Regions from separate parts of the Aquitalea sp. USM4 genome, predicted to be linked through region 3. Evidence: predicted binding sites of a transcription regulator. Region 3 holds the regulator's gene; each other region holds the start of a gene.
What was found. Region 3 encodes sigma-54, which starts transcription at its own class of promoters, with help from an activator protein. Its sites were predicted from a motif close to CTGGCACGCTTCATGCTT; they were not measured.

Region 1: a site for sigma-54 is predicted at 2,342-2,359, ahead of DKK66_RS04125 (dicarboxylate/amino acid:cation symporter). Genes of this name have one in related genera too.
Region 2: a site for sigma-54 is predicted at 2,515-2,532, ahead of DKK66_RS17805 (ammonium transporter). Genes of this name have one in related genera too.

Annotation. Positions count from the first base shown of each region.
Region 1 is NZ_CP029539.1:879,833-884,039, forward strand. Features, by position in the region: gene DKK66_RS04120 (type II asparaginase) at 1-853, opposite strand, end outside; gene DKK66_RS04125 (dicarboxylate/amino acid:cation symporter) at 1,019-2,287, opposite strand; gene rpoD (RNA polymerase sigma factor RpoD) at 3,120-4,207, opposite strand, start outside.
Region 2 is NZ_CP029539.1:3,875,851-3,880,057, forward strand. Features, by position in the region: gene DKK66_RS17800 (hypothetical protein) at 1-261, opposite strand, end outside; gene DKK66_RS17805 (ammonium transporter) at 1,165-2,409, opposite strand; gene DKK66_RS17810 (GFA family protein) at 2,672-3,085, opposite strand; gene DKK66_RS17815 (hypothetical protein) at 3,359-3,949, shown strand; gene DKK66_RS17820 (hypothetical protein) at 4,017-4,207, shown strand, end outside.
Region 3 is NZ_CP029539.1:764,284-768,490, reverse strand. Features, by position in the region: gene hprK (HPr(Ser) kinase/phosphatase) at 1-509, opposite strand, end outside; gene ptsN (PTS IIA-like nitrogen regulatory protein PtsN) at 502-966, opposite strand; gene hpf (ribosome hibernation-promoting factor, HPF/YfiA family) at 1,088-1,414, opposite strand; gene DKK66_RS03545 (RNA polymerase factor sigma-54) at 1,486-2,910, opposite strand; gene lptB (LPS export ABC transporter ATP-binding protein) at 2,914-3,645, opposite strand; gene lptA (lipopolysaccharide transport periplasmic protein LptA) at 3,642-4,193, opposite strand; gene lptC (LPS export ABC transporter periplasmic protein LptC) at 4,183-4,207, opposite strand, start outside.

The sequences.
Region 1 (4,207 bases), 120 kb from region 3:
TCTGGGCGGCAATACTGCCATCGCCCACACCGGCTTGCACGATGCCCTGGGCACCGGCAGCAATGTCGGCATCCATGGCCACGCGGTCCATGTTGGCGTAACCGTAAACGATGTCGACGCGCGGCAGGCTGTTCAGCTTGGAGATGTCAAATTCGGTATCCGCAGTGTTCTTGCGGGTGGACATGCGGTAGAAGTGCGGCTTGTTGTCCTGCATGTAACCCAGATAACCCAGTTCCGGCGTCTTGAAGGTGTCGGTAGTGGAAGTATTGGTCTTGGTGACTTCGCGGGCGGCGTTGATCTGGTCGTTCAGCGCAACCAGCACACCCTTGCCAACCGCATCCTTGCTGCCAGCCAGAATCACGGCGTTATACAGGTTGATCGGACCATCCGCACTGATGGCGGTGGACGGACGCATGGAGCCCACCACAACCACCGGCTTCTTGCTCTTCACCACCAGGTCCAGGAAGTAAGCGGTTTCTTCGATGGTATCGGTACCGTGGGTAATCACCACGCCGTCCACATCCTTCTGGGCCAGCAGTTCGTTCACACGCTTGGCCAGCTTCAACCACACTTCATTGGTCATGCTTTCGCTGGCGATCTGTGCAACCTGTTCGCCACGTACATCAGCCACCTTGGACAGCTCGGGCACGGCGGCAATCATCTTGTCCACGCCCAGCTTGGCTGCGGTGTAACCAATGGTGGTGGTACTGGTAGCGCCAGTACCGGCGATGGTGCCACCGGTTGCCAGAATCACCACGTGCGGCTTGGCCGCATCAGCCGCCTGGGCGGACTGACCACACAATGCAGCCATGACAGCTGCGCTGGACAACAACATTTTGAAGGTTTTTTTCATGTCTCTTCCTTTGTAGAAAGACAAGTGGGAGATGACGTTGCCGGGGAGCAACTCACTGCAGCGATCCCCCCGTCACCAGCTTGTCCGCCTGTATCGGCAGCTTTGGCTGGGCGGGGAGTCTCGCCTGATTTCTTATTTGTTCATGCGTGGCAGGGACGCCGGGGCTCAGGCCTGATCTTCGGCCAGGGCCGGGTTGGCATGTGCAGCTTCGGCATCGATATCGCCTTCCGAAGCAGCCACCACGGTAGTGGCAATGGCATTACCCAGCACGTTGGTGGCGGTACGGCCCATGTCCAGGAAGTGGTCGATACCCAGAATCAGCAGAATGCCGGCTTCAGGCAGGTTGAACATCGGCAGTACGGCAGCCACCACCACCAGCGAAGCACGCGGTACACCGGCAATACCCTTGCTGGTGATCAGCAGGATCAGCAGCATGGTGATTTGCTGGCCCAGGGTCAGGTTGATGTTGGCAACCTGGGAGATGAACAGGGCGGCAAACGAGGTGTACATGATGGAACCGTCCAGGTTAAACGAATAACCCAGCGGCAGGACAAAACCGGAAACACGTTCCTTGATGCCAAAGCGTTCCAGCTGCTCCAGCAGGGTCGGGTAAGCAGCTTCGCTACTGGCAGTGGCAAAACCCAGCATCAGCGGCATGCGGATGGTTTTGAGCAGGGCGAAGATCTTCTTGCCAACAAAGCCATAAGCAGCAGCAATCATCAGCATCCACAGGCAAGCCAGGGCCAGGTAGAAGCTACCCATGAACTTGGCGTACATGGACAGCACACCCAGGCCATCAGCGGTAATGGTGGAAGCAACGGCACCGAATACACCAACCGGGGCAAACATCATCACGATATTGGTGACGCGCAGCATGATGTTGGCCAGCTGTTCCAGACCCTTCATCAGGATGTCCGGTTTCGGGCCCTTGTAAGAAGCAATGGCAAAACCGAAGAACACCGAGAACACCACCACTTGCAGCACTTCGTTTTTCGCCATGGCGTCAAAGAAGCTGGTGGGGAACATGTGGGTGATGAAGTCCTTCAGGTTCAGCGCACTGGTCTTCAGGGCCGGTGCAGCAGCATCAGCCACCGGCAGGGTGTAACCCACGCCAGGTTGCAGGCTGTTGGCGAAAATCAGGCCCAGGAACAGGGAAACCAGCGAGGCACCCATGAACCAGCACATGGCCTTCAGACCAACACGACCCACAGAGCGGGAATCACTGCTGCCAATGCCATGCACCAGGGTGGACATCACCAGCGGCGCAATGATCATCTTGATCAGACGCATGAACACGTCGGTCAGGATGGAGAAGTAACCGGCAACATCTTTCAGTTGTTTCGGATCGGTAATCGAGGTGTGACAGCCGTAGCCGACTGCGATGCCCAGCACCAGGGCGATCAAGACCCACAGGGTAATCTTGTTGGTTTTCACGAGCGTTTCTCCAGAGTAACCCGGCTTTATGGCCGGTGTTGAGTACGCTCTATACAGCAGAAAGCGTGCCAAGAAAAATTCACATTTTTAGCACGTAAATACATGATTTTTATGAATAAAAATAAAAATACAATAGCATTGATTCGGAAATCCGAATGAAAGCTGAAAACAGCGTTTGGAAAACCGACCGGAATGGTGGCAGTGGATGCCGTGAAGGGGTTCTTGTGACCTGCTATCCGGAGAAAAGTTTCCGCACTGCAGCATCATCCGACTGCGCTATTGTCCGTTCATCGCCGCTGTTTCCTGCCGGCCCCGTCAGGGTAGTCAAGCGGTGGTGCCGGACATGCCCAAGCAATCGCCACATTTCTTGCAGGCATGAAAAAGCCGCTGTGAATGAATCACAGCGGCTTTTGATTTGGTGGGCCCCCCGGGAGTCGAACCCGGCACCAACGGATTATGCTTACCCGCTACGGCTTTCGCCGCCCCTTTCGGGTTTGTGGTCTGGACTGTCTCTTGTCTTTACGACCTGCCCGTACAGTCTCTACACGTTCTCTCTTGCGAGAGCTTCGCTCGGGATTGCCACGCCGCCACGGCAGCAGAGGTTTCCCCGAATTTGAGCAGTTCTACCAGGGAGCAGAGTCAACTTGCTCCAAGGCAACCCAATCAGTGCGCTCCGTACTCTTGCGAGTCGTAGGAGTTCACTTGTTAAGTCCGCTGCTCTAACCAAGCATGAGCTAGAGGCCCGAAGCTGCGCAGTATAACAGAATGAAATAAAAATCCCCAAGCCCTGATGCAAGCAGCTTGGGGATGCCGTCTTGAAAGACAGGCTGTATTACTGACCGCCCGGCTCGTTGTCCAGGAAGCTGCGCAGGCGTTCCGAACGGGTCGGGTGACGCAGCTTGCGCAAGGCCTTGGCTTCAATCTGACGGATACGCTCACGCGTCACGTCAAACTGCTTGCCCACTTCTTCCAGCGTGTGGTCGGTATTCATGTCGATACCAAAACGCATGCGCAATACCTTGGCCTCACGCGGAGTCAGGGTATCCAGCACTTCCTTGGTGGCGTCCTTCAGGCTGGAGTACATCGCAGCATCGGACGGTGCCAGGTTGTTCTGGTCCTCGATGAAATCACCCAGATGGGAATCGTCGTCATCGCCAATCGGGGTTTCCATGGAGATGGGCTCCTTGGAAATCTTCATGATCTTGCGAATCTTCTCTTCCGGCATTTCCATTTTTTCCGCCAGTTCGGCCGGGTCCGGCTCACGGCCGGTTTCCTGCAGGATCTGACGCGAAATGCGGTTCATCTTGTTGATGGTTTCGATCATGTGCACCGGAATACGGATGGTGCGGGCCTGGTCCGCGATCGAGCGGGTGATGGCCTGACGAATCCACCAGGTGGCATAGGTCGAGAACTTGTAACCACGACGGTATTCGAACTTGTCCACCGCCTTCATCAGGCCGATATTGCCTTCCTGGATCAGGTCGAGGAACTGCAAGCCACGGTTGGTGTACTTCTTGGCGATGGAAATCACCAGACGCAGGTTGGCCTCGATCATTTCCTTCTTGGCACGGCGCGCCTTGGACTCACCCGCCGACATCTGGCGGTTGATTTCCTTGAGCTCCTTGATCGGCAGCATGGCGCGATCCTGCAGCTCGGACAGCTTGGTCTGCTTCTCGATGATGGCGTACTTGAAGCGGGTCAGCGCCTCGCTCCAGGCCTTGCCGGAATCGATTTCGGTTTCCACCCAGGCGGTGTTGATTTCGTTGCCGGGGAATACCTTGATGAAGTGGGTGCGGTCCATGCGCACGCGCGTCACGCAGATATCCTGGATATCGCGTTCGAACGTACGGATTTCATTGACGCGACGGCGCAGCGATTCACACAGCGATTCGATCTGGCGGGTGGAGAAGCGCACCATCA
Region 2 (4,207 bases), 1.2 Mb from region 3:
CAGACCTTCCAATTGCAGTTCATTCTGCATATCCATATTGACGGATACAGCAGACACCAGCTCGCCATGCCAATCAGCAGCAATAATAATTTGGTTTCTATAAGGAATTTTAGTGGCAATCCGCCTTGCAGCGTGATCAACCGTCCAGACTCCGTCTGTTTCGATCGGAGTGGATGCAAATGCACGATACATTGCCTGCTCATACTGCAACAAACGTGACTGATCATTTAAATCCAGCAAACCCACTTCGAGAAGCGACATATCAATAACCCAGAATAGTGTTGCAACAGTTGAATTGACTTTCATCTCAGCAAAGCAAAACAGCACCCATTCAATACCATAAAAAATTTTCAGTCCACCATCCTAAAAGACAGATTAATCAACAAGTCCCAAGTCATTTGATTAAAATCAAGCAAGCCGACACTAAAATGATCGCACAAAATATACAAGCCACCACAAATGCCAATAAATCTCCATCAGAAAAAAGCCAAAACAAATACAGAAAATTATATTTCAAATTCAATCTTGATATTTTTCAAACAGTGAATACAAAAACCAATGCGCACTCGACAGACTCACGCACCACAAGAAAGCACCAGCCTTATTTCAAGGCACGATGAAATAATCAAACGAATGGACACAACCCACCGAATGCTTATTCAAAAGCACAACAGGAAATAAACAATGAAGAATTCAAGGAGCAGTAGCCCAAACAGGCTGGAGGGAGACAGAAGAGCAATTGCGGCAACAAGATGAGGGTGCCCCATACCGCGAGCAGCTACAGGCATGGCAGACAGGCAGGACAGCCGGGAGAGGAATCAACATGGAACAGCAAACCAGGCCTTGAGAATACCGGCTTGCTGATTCGGTGAGACAGGCCACCTGGCTACATCAGCCAAGGCACCGAAGATCGTGCATGAATTGGCCAGGTTTCAGCCCCGAAGAGACTCGGTGTAAGACCGCAGCAAAACCAATCTGTTTCGCAGAGCCCCCGCAACATAGCGGGAAACTGCGGCCACACACGGGGGCAGGACAGGCTGCATTAGCGGTAATGCAGCCTGCACGCGGCACTGCCAAACAAGGCCATGCCCAGGTATTACTCAGCGCACAGGCTGAAACTGGAAGCACCCGTGCGCCACGCAGAAGAAAAGCGGCAAAGCAACATCACAAGCTGCCGCTGTAAGCCTCCTCACCATGCAAGGTCTGATCCAGCCCGGTTTCCTGCGTATGCTCGTCAATCAGCACCGGCGTCATCTTGTTGATCAGCCACAGCATGCCGTAGGTAAAGCCAAAGGCCCACAAACCGGAAACCACCGCAGCTACCACCTGCTTCCACAGGAAATCCGGATTACCCATCAGCAAGCCGTCAACGCCCGCCGGGTTCCAGGCCTTGCTGGCAAACACCCCCAGCAGCAATGTCCCCAGCAAGCCGCCCACCCCGTGCACGCCCCATACATCCAGCGCATCATCCCAGCCCAGGCGGTTTTTCAGCTGCACCGCGTAGTAACACACAACGGCGGCTATCACGCCGATGACGGCAGCCGTACCCAGCGACACATAGCCCGCCGCTGGCGTAATGGTGGCAAGGCCCGCCACCGCACCCGTCAGCAAACCGATGAACTTGGGCTGCCGGGCATGCGACCACTCCAGGAAAAACCAGGCCGTACCGGCAAACGAGGCGGCAACATCGGTATTGAGAAAGGCCGATGCGGTGATGTAATCCACCCGCAGCTCGGACCCGGCATTGAAGCCATACCAACCAAACCACAGCAAGCCGGTGCCAAGGGCAATCAAGGGCACATTATGCGGCTTGTTTTCCACTACCGAGCGCCGGCCCACATACAGTACCGAAGCCAGTGCGGCAAAACCGGCAGTGTTGTGCACCACGATGCCACCGGCAAAATCCAGCACGCCCCACTTAGCCAGCAGGCCGTCCGGACTCCAGATCATGTGGACAAAGGGGAAGTAAACCAGCACCAGCCAGCCGGTAAGAAACAGGAAATACGCCTTCACCGTCACCCGGTTGGCAAAAGCACCGGTAATCAGCGCCGGGGTGATGATGGCAAACATCATCTGGTAAGCCACATGCACAATCAGCGGAATACCTGCGTCATTGCCGGTGTACATGGTGTTGAGGGTAACGCCATGCATGAAGGCGTAATAAGTGGGGTCGCCGACAATGCCATGCCAGCTTGGCCCGAAGCACATGGAATACCCGAAGGCAAACCACAGCACCGTAGTCCAGCCCAGCGACATGAAGCTCTGGGCCATGATGGTCAGCACATTCTTGCGGCCCACCAGGCCACCGTAAAAGAAAGCCAGTCCGGGCGTCATCAGCATGACCAGGCTGGCACACAGCAGCATGAAGCCGGTATTGCCCACATTAAGAGGCGGGATTGGAGCAGTCATCGTTCACATCCTTATCCATAAATAATTAATTACTAATATTTTGTGGATCGAATGCTGCGCTCAGGCACGATAGCCCTGTTTGCTCCAGATCAAAAGAATGTGCAGGGGCAGGAAGGATGGCAGCTGGCCATCAATTGCGCGGCCTGTGACCTGTTGTCGTTGGCATTACAGCGCCCGTACGGGGGGCTTGCCCTGCCCTCTGTCGTCAACAAAGCAGCCGATAGATGGCAGCACAGGCCACCCTCTGGCCAAAGTTGACCGCTTAAGCTTGAGCGGCGCCTTGTTTTTTAGGCAGTTCCGGGTTCATGAAATCCCACTCTGCGGCGCTTGCCACATGGAAATCCAGCATTGGCCGGTATCGGGATGTTTCATTCAAGGTCCCGGCCTTGATACCCAGCACATCGGGAAGATGGCTGAACCTGGCAAACAGCTGGGAGCCACAATTGGGGCAAAAGCCACGGCTATGCGCATTTCCGCTATCCGACGTGGAAACAAAAATACGGGGCTCGCCGTGGATCACCACTTTGCTTGCCGGAAAAATCATTGCCGGAACATAGGCACTACCGGATGTGCGTTGGCAATCCTTGCAGTGGCAATTACCGGCAAACAGCGGATCAACATCCACCGTGTAACTGATTTGGCCACACAAACACTGCCCTGTGTATTTGGAACTCATATGCGACTCCATGCAGATGGGGGGTGGTGCACCAGCTGGATGCTGACATCAGCTTTTGGCTGCGGGCTGACATTCTAACACGATGTCATTTTTTCATTTGTGCAGTGCGCCCCCAATTCAACTCAAACACGACCCTGTAGCCGCAGAACGCTGCTGCTTTGGAAGTCACAGGCTTGTTTTGGCGAGGGTTTCAAGCTAGTCAGTACAGGCAAAAAATTACACTGCCCTGCCAGAGCAGTCGCACGTGCTGTCTACGTGTGGGTGATGATTTTCATGACAATGACTTTACCTGCCAAGCCAATGAAGGCTATAAATCCCGACATCCATATCAATGGTTTGCCGGAAACATGCATCCGGGTGAATCAAACAAGGAACGACAGGGCCAGCGTGACTTCAAAGTTTGCACCATTCAAAGAAGCAATCATTGGACAGCACATTACCCATGTATGGCGCGGCCATGGTTCAACCCTGTTCATTGAATTTGGCCGACTCACTCAGCGCACGAAGCGTGACGGCACACCCGGCCAGCCTCATGGAGAAATCACTCTCATGGTTGAGTGGAGCTGGCGCATTGAGAAAATGCGCTCGATTGTGGGGGGAAGCTGGAGCTCCGAGCGGCGATGGTCATCCATGCTCAAAAAATTAATTGGTGTTACGGTGCAGGACATTGAGCTGTTCGGGGAGATACCTGAAGTCAGGCTAACCCTCTCCAATGGCTTTCGGTTTCTCTCATTCATGACCGCTGAAGGGCAGCCCGGCTGGGCCCTTATTTCACAGCAGAGTCAATTGGGTACTTTACTGGTTCGAAAGGGCCGGCTTTTCTTAGAAAACACCAACATTCAAGGCCAATACGCAGAAAAATGAATACCTCAAAAATAATAGATGCACACATATCGATTCGCGTGTGACATCGGAAACTATCAGGATAACCATGACTGAACAACAGGAAGACTACATCCACTTATCCGTTTGCATCAATCAGCTGAACCATGCTTGGAAAACCCTAAACCTGGTCAAAAACACCAAGGACAATCCATTGTCAGGACCAGCATTTTGCTATGGACTAATTGAATATACAAGGGCATATACGACATCAAGAGGAACAATAAAAAGAAAACGAAA
Region 3 (4,207 bases):
ATCAGTTCCAGCGCCAGTTCGCTCTTGCCCATGGCCGAATCGCCCATGATCAGCACGCCGATTTCCAGCACATCCAGAAACACGCCATGCAACACGGTGGAAACCGCCAGTGCGCGCGCCAGATAGATGCGCAGCACATCCATCAGGTAGGGGCTTTCCAGCGGCGTGCTCATCAGCGGCACATTGTGGGTGTGGCAGTAGTCGCGCAGCAGTTTGGGCACTGGCTGGCCATTGGCCACCATCACCACCGACATGGTTTTGTGGAACAGTTGGTCCAGCGCGGTCTTGGCGGCGGATTGTTCCAGCCGGTTGAGGTAGTCCACCTCGGCCAGACCGAGCACTTGCACCCGGTTGGGGTGAATGAAATTCAGGTGGCCGACCAGGGCCAGGGTGGGGCGTTGTTCATCGTTGCCGATGGGGCTGTCCGCGCCGCCGGTTCCTGCTACCCAGGTCAGGTTGAGCTTTTGCTGGTTGTCCTGATACAACCGGCGCACGGTAATGCTAGGCATGGTTGGTATTCCATCCGGTGAGCAGCTGGTACAGATCGGCACGCGAGCTTGCGCTGAGCAGTTGTTCACGCAGCTGTTTGCTGGAGAACAGCTGTGCCAGTTCCGAGAGTACCTGCAAGTGCAGGTCGGTTGCCTGTTCCGGCACCAGCAGGACAAACAGGCTTTGTACCGGCTTGCCATCCGGCGCATCGAAAGGAATCGGGTTCTTCAGGCGAATGAACACGCCCGCCGCTTCCTTGAGCCCTCTGGCACGGCCATGCGGAATGGCCACCCCTTGGCCAAGGCCGGTGGAGCCCAGTTTTTCCCGGGCAAACAAGCAGTCGAAAATTTCACTGCGGGCGATGCCGTGGGTGTTTTCGATAAGGAGGCCCACCTGCTCGAAGACGCGCTTCTTGCTGGCGACATCCAGGTCCGGGAGGATGTGATCCTGTGTCAGGATTTTGCCAATCAGGCTCATAGGAATGGTTGCACGCGGCTACAGAAACTGGCCAATTCTACGTTGCCTTCATCAAAATGAAAAAGGCTCCGAGCAAATAAAAACGGGAACCCGCCGGGTTCCCGCATCGAATACTTAATGTTTACAAGCTGGCTTCCTGTTGAACCTGTGGGCTTGTTGCACGGTGTTCGCTTTGTTTTTCCTTGTGCTTGAGTACCTGGCGATCGAGCTTGTCCATCAGCGCGTCGATGGCAGCGTACATGTCGGAGTCGGTGGCCTCTACATGGATATCCTTGCCGGAGAGATGAACATTCACTTCCGCCTTGTGCACCAGCTTGTCTACCGACAGGGTGACAGCAACGTCAATCACGTGATCGACATGACGGGTGATGCGTTCCAGCTTGGTTTCCACGAATTCGCGGATGGCCGGGGTTACTTCGAGGTGGAGACCGGTTACTTTGAGGTTCATACCCTAACTCCTTCTTGTGTTGACTGCCCGGTCGGGTCGGCCGGGCGAGCGGATATACTTCAAGGCGTGAATCACAATGCCTTGCGCAGATTGACCGGCGGTATCTGCATAGCTTCACGATACTTCGCAACGGTGCGTCTTGCAACCTGAATCCCTTGCTTTCCCAGTTCGTCGGCAATGGCGCTGTCCGAAAGTGGCTTGGCCGGGTTTTCACCGTCTATCATGCGGCGGATATGCGCCTTGATGGCCGTTGCCGAGCATTCGCCGCCGCTGTCGGTTTCCAGTGCACTGCCAAAGAAATACTTCAGCTCGAACAGACCACGAGGGCAAAGCAGGTATTTCTGCGTGGTGACGCGTGATACGGTCGATTCATGCAGGCCAAGTTCGTCTGCGATGTCCCGCAGGATAAGCGGCCGCATGGCGACTTCACCGTGTTCAAAGAACGCTTGCTGTCTTTCGACTATAGCTTCTGACACTTTCAGAATGGTGTCAAATCGTTGCTGGATGTTCTTGACCAGCCATTTGGCTTCTTGCAGCCGGCCAGTCAGTTCGCCTGCGCCAGCGCGGTTTTCCGACAGCATCTGGGCATACAGCTGGTTGACGCGCAAGCGCGGTACCGCACCGTTATTGAGTTCAGCCACCCAGTGACCACGCCGTTTGCGCACGGTGACATCCGGGATGACATAGTGCACGTCTTCGCCGCCGAAACCGGACGCCGGGTGAGGGGTCAGCCGGGCGATCAGTTGCTGTGCCTCGCGGATGGCTTCGTCATCCACGCCCAGAATGCGCTTCAGGCGGGTGTAGTCGCGGTTGCCCAGCAGCGTCAGGTGCTCGGCCACAATCTGGCGTGCCAGTGCATGGCCGGGCTCGTTGGCGGGCAAACGGGCCAGTTGCAGGCCAAGCGACTCGGCCAGGTTGCGCGCGGCAATGCCGGGAGGGTCGAATTGCTGTAACAGGCGCAGCCCGACCATCAGTTCATCGGTTTCCAGTTCCAGTTCCAGCGGCAGATTACTGGCCAGTTCTTCCAGATCGGTAGTCAGGAAACCGTTGTCGTCCAGTTCTTCGATCAACAGCTGGACAATGGCCTGATCGCGGGTGGGCAGGGTCAGTTCACCCAGCTGCGCCAGCAGGTGTTCGCGCAGGCTGACCGGGCAGGGTACGTTGAGCATGGGGTCGAATTCATCGTCCCCGTCGTTGCGGCGGCTGCCACTGCCCCAGTCGGTGAGTTCGCCATTGCTGGCGTCCTGGCTGTTGTCACCATCGCTGCTGTCCGACGCCGTGCTGGTGGATTCTTCCTGGGCAGCCGGCGTTTCTGCCGGGCTGCTGTCATGCGAGGGCGGCTCATCGCCGCGTTCCAGCATGGGGTTGTCCAGCAAGAAGCGTTCGACTTCTGCCTGCAGGTCGAGCGTGGACAGCTGCAACAGTTTGATGGACTGTTGCAGTTGCGGCGTGAGGGTGAGTTGCTGGGAGACCCGCAGCTGTAGTGACTGTTTCATGGCTTACAGGTGGAAGTGCTCGCCCAGGTAAACCTGGCGCACTTTCTCGTTGTTGACCAGTTCTTCCGGCTCGCCGGAAGCCAGTACCGAACCATCACTGATGATGTAGGCGCGATCGCAGATGCGCAGGGTTTCACGCACATTGTGGTCGGTAATCAATACGCCAATGCCACGCTGTTGCAGGAAGGTGATGATTTTCTGGATGTCGATGACGGCAATCGGGTCTACCCCGGCAAACGGTTCGTCCAGCAGGATGAAGCGTGGGCGGGTGGCCAGCACGCGGGCGATTTCCACCCGGCGGCGCTCGCCACCGGACAGTGCCAGCGCATTGCTTTCGCGCAGGTGGGCGATATTGAGGTCGTCGAGCAGGAGGCTGAGTTCCTGCTCCAGTTTGTCGCCCTTGTAACCGGCAATTTCCAGCACCGCCGTGATGTTTTCTTCCACCGTCATCTTGCGGAAAATGGAAGCTTCCTGTGGCAAATAGCCCAGTCCAAGGCGGGCGCGCTGATGAATGGGCAGGTGGGTGATACTGTTGCCATCCAGCGTGATTTCGCCTTCATCGGCACCGATCAGTCCGACGATCATGTAAAAGCTGGTGGTCTTGCCGGCACCGTTGGGGCCAAGCAGGCCGACCACTTCCCCGCTCTGGATCTGCAGGGCGACGTCCTTCACTACCGTACGTTTTTTGAAGCGCTTTTTCAGGCGCTCCACTTTCAGGATGCTGGGGCCGCTCATGGAGTGCTTCCGTCCGTTTTCTTGGCAGGGCTGTTGTCTCTGGGCTTGGGCTGGATGATGGCGGTCACGCGGCCGCCGTTGCTGCTGGCACCGCTGCTGACTTCATACATTTCGGTTTCGGTGTTGTAGGTAATGACATTGCCGATGACCAGATCACTGCCGCGCTTGACGCGGGCATTGCCGGTGAGCACGGCAACGTGGGTGACGGTGTTGTAGTCCAGCTGGTTGGCCTGGCCTTCGATCCATTCGTTCTTGCCGTCCATTTTCTGGCGGAAGTTGACCTGGCGTCCGGTGGCCTGCATGGTCTGGTTACCCTGTTTGTCCTGGGTGACCGTGGCGCGGTCGGCATTGAGCTTGAGTGTGCCCTGGATGATGACGACATTGCCTTGCCATACCGTGACGCCCTTGAGCTGGTCGAGGTTGCCCCGGTCGGCACTGATTTCGATGGGCTTGTCCCGGTCGGCCTTTTCGGCATGGGCGGTCTGGATGGCGCACAGGCCGAGGGCCAGCCAGGCCAGCCGGATGAAGCGGCGGCAGTTATTTTTCATAAGTGGCCTTTGCG